Regions from separate parts of the Undibacterium sp. Ji83W genome, predicted to be linked through region 2. Evidence: predicted binding sites of a transcription regulator. Region 2 holds the regulator's gene; the other holds the start of a gene.
What was found. The regulator sigma-54, encoded in region 2, starts transcription at its own class of promoters, with help from an activator protein. The targets are predictions, from matches to a motif close to TGGCANGNAANCTGCTTT.

Region 1 (3,429 bases), on a different contig from region 2:
TGGCTATGATCAGTACAAGCACACATGGGTTTGACTTTAGAAGCAGTCGAATAATCACCACCGGCAGTAAACATGATGATTTGTTCTACCAGCCCAGTACAGGAACCGCAGGATGCCGATGCCTTGGTATGCTTGCGCACATCGTCGAGTGTGAACAGGCCTTTTTCCTTGATGGCCTTGACGATAGTGCCTTTGCAAACGCCGTTACAGCCGCAGACCTCGGCCTCGTCCGGCATGGCGGCAGCCTTGGTGTGTCCTTCATGGCCGACGTCACCAGTGTTTGATTCACCAAACATCAGGGAATCGCGAATTTCAGAAATATTCTTGCCTTCGCGCAGCAGCTTGAAATACCAGCTGCCATCCACGGTATCGCCATACAAACATGCACCGATGAGCTTGTCGTCTTTCACCACCAGCTTCTTGTAGACACCACCTATGGGGTCGGACAAAATGATTTCTTCTGTGTCTTTACCACCCATGAATTCACCGGCAGAAAACAGATCTATGCCCGTCACCTTCAACTTGGTAGATGTGACTGAACCCTGGTAACGGCCTATGCCAAAATTCGCCAGATGATTGGCGCAGACCTTGGCCATTTCAAACAAAGGTGCAACCAGCCCATACACTGTGCCACGATGATTAACGCATTCGCCAACAGAATAGATACGTGGATCATAAGTCTGCATGGTGTCATTGACGATGATGCCGCGATTGCAATACAACCCGGCAGATTCTGCCAGCGCAGTATTGGGGCGTATGCCAACTGCCATGACGATGAGTTGTGCCGGGATTTCCAGGCCATCGGTAAAGCGTATGGATTTGACATGACCATCATCATCACCAATGATAGCTTCGGTATTCTTTTCCAGCAGGAAGTTCAGGCCGCGGTCTTCCAGGGATTTTTGCAACATCTTGCCAGCAACAGGATCAAGCTGACGCTCCATCAACCAGCCAGGCAAATGCACCACAGAGACGCTCATGCCACGCATTTTCAAGCCATTGGCCGCTTCCAGCCCCAGCAAGCCACCACCAATGACAACAGCATGCGTATGCTTTTCTGCTGCGTCTATCATGGCATTGGTGTCATGAATATCGCGGTAGGCAATCACGCCCTTAAGGTCTTTGCCAGGCACGGGCAGCATGAAAGGTGTAGAACCTGTCGCCAGCAACAGACGGTCGTATTCAGTTTGGGTGCCATCTTCGGCGATCACCAGGCGGCGTGCCCTGTCTATCTTGACGATTTTTTTGCCCAGATGCAGAGTGATATTATTTTCTTCATACCAATCCACATCATTGAGCATGATGTCTTTGATGGTTTGCTCGCCTGCCAATACAGGTGATAACAGGATACGGTTGTAATTGGCATAAGGTTCTGCACCAAATACGGTAATGTCATACAGGTCGGGTGCGATCTTGATTAATTCTTCCAGGGTACGCACACCTGCCATACCATTCCCTACCATCACTAGCTTGAGTTTCTTCATGGCTGCTCCTTTGCTTGTCTCCCCAGACTCTAAGCAAGAGCAATGCCAGTTCATTTTCTTGAGAGCGAAGACCTGCCTGTTTTTATAAGCCTGCACCAATTTGACTACGCATTAATATGGTTTTCACAGCGAAAAACTGACAATTCCCCAGTTGGCGGCAAGGCTAATGCCACTTCTTGAAGCATGCCCCCAAAATCCTCACTAACCTCAAACAAAATCCAGCCATTCTGGTGCATTGCACCATTTAATTCAGATCACGCACAGTTTTCGCGCAGTAAGTTTTGTTTTTAATCATAAAGCAGGGCAAAGGCATGCACATTTTGATGGCACGTCCCTTGCAAGTGGCATGCGTGTTCACTATTGGAGCGATCATGCAAAAAACTTCCTTCTGGAAAGCCGGGCACACGCCCACCTTATTGGCATCTTTCTTTTATTTCGATCTGAGTTTCATGGTCTGGGTATTGTTAGGGCCACTCGCCATCCAAATTTCCAAAGACCTCGGCCTGACTGCTGCACAAAAAGGCCTGATCGTTGCTACGCCATTATTAGCTGGTGCGCTGTTGCGTATCGTGATGGGCGTATTGGTAGACCACCTGAAACCCAAGAAAGCTGGATTGATAGGACAAATCGTCGTGCTGATAGGTTTATGCTGGGCGTGGCTGGGTAATTTGCACACCTATGAACAACTACTGTTCCTGGGCGTGATCCTGGGTGTTGCTGGCTCTGCCTTTGCCGTGGCATTGCCGCTGGCATCGCGCTGGTATCCGCCTGAACATCAGGGTACGGCTCTGGGCATAGCGGGTGCAGGTAATTCTGGCACCGCTTTTGCCGCCCTGTTTGCGCCAGCATTGGCAATCGCCTTTGGCTGGCCAAATGTGTTTGGTCTGGCGCTGATCCCCTTATTTATCGCGCTGGCGGTTTACCTGATTTTCGCCAAGGATGCACCGGGCGACGCACCAAGCAAATCCCTGACTGAATATCTGGCCGTTTTGAAAGACAAGGACGCATGGTGGTTCATGTTCTTTTACAGCGTCACCTTTGGTGGTTTTTCTGGTCTGGCATCTTCCTTGACAATTTATTTCAACACGCAATATGGTTTAACGCCAGTGACAGCTGGCTACTTCACTGCCGCCTGTGTATTTGCCGGTTCGCTGGTGCGCCCTATGGGTGGTCGTATTGCCGACCGCATAGGTGGTATCAAAACCCTGTCTGTCATGTACACCGTCGCTTCGGCCTTCTTGTTTATCGCATCCATAGGCTTACAGTCGGCGACGGCAGCAGTATGCGTATTTGTGGTTGCCATGCTGGCTCTGGGCACGGGCAATGGTGCGGTATTCCAGCTGGTGCCGCAGCGTTTCCGTAAAGAGATGGGTGTCATGACTGGCCTGGTAGGCATGGCTGGTGGCATAGGTGGTTTTTACCTGGCGGCCAGCATGGGTTATTCACGCCAGATCACCGGTAGCTATCAAATAGGTTTATCGATTTTCGCCAGCCTCGCCATCGTCGCCTTGCTGGGTTTATCATTGGTCAAGAAACGCTGGCGCACGACCTGGGGTTCTGCCGCCATGACTACTGCAAAAATTTAAATAACAAATATGCCACTCACCGTCAGCACCGGACATCACAGCGTCGCTGGCTTGCGCCCGCGCAATGAAGACTTTGTCGGCATGGTCACGCCGGGTGAACCCGAACTATCCTGCAAGGGCATGGTGCTGGCAGTAGCCGACGGAGTCTCTGGCAATGAAGGTGGACGTGAAGCGGCTGAATATGTAGTGCGTGGTCTGCTCACCGATTACTATGCCACGCCCGATACCTGGGAAGTGACGACAGCGCTGGACAAAGTGCTGGTCGCCATGAATAGCTGGGTGCAGCAGCAAGGCACGGTACGTCGTGAGCTGGCAGGCATGGCCACCACCATGACTGCACTGGTCTTGCGCGGACGCAT
Region 2 (3,429 bases):
CGGCTTGTATCCACGGAGTGGAATCTTTTTAATCAACGCACGGCATGTAACAAATAACACGGCATGCAACGAACGCCACTGGATTCCAGCTAACAGCACGCTGGAATGACGATAATAAAAATGCCGTGAATCAACTAACTCGCAGCTTGTTAAGCAGCGTATGTGACAAACGACAATAAAAGTAAATTATTTATTTTAAATGTCAGAAACTAGACCTACAAGAAACCATTCACCCAACAAAAAGGACGCCTTCTAGCGTCCTTGTTTTGGATGTCCACAACCCTGTTCGGGTAAGGACTGGGGTCTTATGAAGCCGAGGCCGGATCAGGTATGTGCTTGATGGCGTCGTGCTGATGGTCTTGCATTTTATCTTTATGCTTGATGACCTGGCGATCAAGTTTGTCTACCAGTGCATCGATTGCTGCATACAGATCATGCGCCAGACTTTCAACGTGGATATCTTTACCGCTGATATGCAAATTAATGTCGGCTTTGTGTCGTTTTTCCTTTTCCCGGAGCTTGTCCACCGTCAGGATGACGGCGATATCAATGACCTGGTCGAAATGCCGCCTGATACGTTCTAGTTTGGTATGTACATATTCACGAATTGCAGGAGTTACTTCGACGTGGTGTCCACTGATGGTGAGATTCATACTGTGCTCCTATAGTGATGTTACTTGCTTTAACAATAAGCGCATGGCATTTATTTGCCTTGAGCTAAATCATATATAGCAATTCAAACCGTGATTACAAGGACTGCTTACAAAGATTTACGCAAACTGACTGGGGGGATTTTCAGGGCTTCACGGTATTTGGCAACTGTCCGTCGGGCAATTACCATGCCCTGTTCACCCAGCATGTCTGCAATTTTGCTATCAGAGAGTGGGCTTTTCTGGTCTTCTGCTCCTATCAACTGCTTGATGAGTGCACGTATCGCGGTGGAAGATGCTTCACCCCCTGTTTCCGTCGCGACATGGCTGCCGAAAAAGTACTTCAACTCAAACATGCCATGTGGGGTCAACATGTATTTTTGAGTTGTAACACGTGAGATAGTGCTCTCGTGTAATCCTAGTGTATCAGCAATTTCGCGCAAAACAAGGGGGCGCATGGCAACAGCACCATGCGTGAAAAAATTGCGTTGCCTTTCGACTATCGCTTGTGCAACGCGCAATATGGTCTCGAAGCGTTGCCGCATGTTCTTGATGAGCCAGCGCGCTTCCTGTAGCTGTGCGCCCATGCCTGCTTCGCCGCGGTTTTGTTTCATGATGTTGGCATACATGCTGCTTACCCGCAGCCTGGGCATGACGTCCTGATTCAGCATGACTTGCCAGCCATTGCCCGATTTTCTGACGATGACATCTGGCACCACATAGTCAGATTCATCGGCAGCAAAAGCGATGCCGGGCCTGGGTTTGCACATGCGGATGACAGTTTGTGCATCGCGCAAATCTTCATCATCACAGTCGAGGATTTTCTTGAGTTTGGTGAAATCTCTTTGCGCAAATAAAGTCAGTTGCGTTTCAACAATTTGCAACGCCAGCCTGCGCGTGACAAAAGCGATCTTGGGCAAGCGCCTGATTTGCAATGCCAGGCACTCTGAGGGGCTGCGTGCGCCGACACCAGCCGGGTCAAAGCTTTGCAGCATGTTCAGGGCAAAAGCCAGCTCTTCTGGTTCTACACAAAGTTCCAGTGGCAAACTGGCATGTATTTCATCCAGTGTTTCAGTCAGGTAACCATTGCTGTCCAGCGCATCTATCATCAGCTCGACCAGGGCGCGGTCACGTGGTTCGCGCAGGTTCAGGCGCATCTGTTCCAGCAAGTGTTCACGCAGGGTGACATGGGCTGCGCCCAGTTGCGGGCGGCCATCTTCATCATCGCCTGATTTGCTGCCATGCTGCACGTCATCAAAGCCCCAGTCTTCTTCACTGGAGGTAGTGCTGTCATTGCTGATGACGGTTTCAGCATCAGCCGCCACTGGTTCAGCAGCCCTGTCACTGTCTTCTCTTGCTGCGGGTGCTTCCATGCCGGCATCGGCAGAAGTGCTGCTGGTATTGATGGCACCGTCGGCCAGCAGGCGCACGGCGTGGTCGAGCGGATCATCGACGCGTTCCAGCATGGGATTGTCAGTCAGCAGCGTCTCCAGCTCCTGATGCAATTCCAAAGTCGATAACTGCAATAATCGTATTGATTGCTGCAATTGCGGCGTCAAGGCCAGATGTTGTGAGGTACGTAGTTGCAGGCTTTGTTTCATGATGATTCCCGTCACATCCGGAAATGTTCTCCGAGATAAACGCGACGTACAGATTCATTTTGTATGATGTCGTCAGGCTTGCCACTGGCAAGTACCGCGCCTTGATTAATGATGTAAGCGTGATCACAGATACCCAGGGTCTCGCGCACATTATGGTCCGTGATCAACACGCCTATGCCGCGTTCCTTGAGGAAGCGCACAATGCGCTGGATCTCGATCACGGCAATCGGGTCAACACCAGCAAAGGGTTCATCCAGCAACACAAAGCGGGGGTTGGTGGCCAGAGCGCGGGCAATCTCTACCCGGCGGCGTTCGCCACCTGAAAGTGACAGCGCCTGGCTCTCGCGTATTTTTTCTATCTGCAAATCTGCCAGCAGAGCATTGAGCCTTTGCTCAATTTTCTTGGCACCAAGATATTTGCCTTCGCTGTCTTTTTGCAATTCGAGTACGGCGCGGATATTGTCTTCCACCGTCAGCTTGCGAAATACCGAAGCTTCTTGCGGCAGATAAGACAAACCCAGTACCGCCCGCTCATGGATAGGCAGTTGTGAAATATTCACATCATCAATCGTGATATCCCCGGCGTCGGAAGGTACCAGTCCAACGATCATGTAAAACGAGGTGGTCTTGCCTGCGCCATTCGGCCCCAGCAAACCCACTACTTCACCGCTTTTCAGTAGCAGGGAAACATCGCGCACCACCTGGCGCGCGCCATAGCGCTTTTGCAGGCCCTTGACGAGCAAGGTGCTGCTGGACTGTACTGTCATCTTAATTAGCCTGTTTTTCTGGTTTTGGTTGCAAGATGATTTTCAGGCTGCCAGAACCATCCACATGCTGGCCACTGGTCGAGTTGGTGCCGATGAAAAAGTCATTCTTGCTATCGTAAGACAGGTATTCGCCTTCTTGTTCCTGGGTGACACGCTTGCCTTCCAGGTAGCGCACCTTGGCCTTGGAAATGAATTTGACGATTTCTGTACTTTGATTGTATTCGGCACGGTCAGCTTCGCCATCTACCCACAGATCAGGGCCGCCATCACGTTTTTGGCGGAAGCTGACCTTGCGGTTACTGCCGCCAGTCAGGACGACAAACTGATCGCCATTCGGGCCTTCGGTGACGACGGCATTTTCTGCCTTGACGTTCAGTGTACCGCGCACCAGCGAGACACCCTTGGACAGTC

Region 1: nirB (nitrite reductase large subunit NirB) is a predicted target of sigma-54. The motif match lies at 1,515-1,532, and genes of this name have one in related genera.

What each region holds. Positions count from the first base shown of each region.
Region 1 is NZ_JBMPOZ010000012.1:125,915-129,343, forward strand. Features, by position in the region: gene nirB (nitrite reductase large subunit NirB) at 1-1,484, opposite strand, end outside; gene ACO0LD_RS19680 (nitrate/nitrite transporter) at 1,856-3,070, shown strand; gene ACO0LD_RS19685 (protein kinase domain-containing protein) at 3,080-3,429, shown strand, end outside.
Region 2 is NZ_JBMPOZ010000034.1:34,424-37,852, reverse strand. Features, by position in the region: gene hpf (ribosome hibernation-promoting factor, HPF/YfiA family) at 306-653, opposite strand; gene ACO0LD_RS30175 (RNA polymerase factor sigma-54) at 761-2,251, opposite strand; gene lptB (LPS export ABC transporter ATP-binding protein) at 2,263-3,018, opposite strand; gene lptA (lipopolysaccharide transport periplasmic protein LptA) at 3,020-3,429, opposite strand, start outside.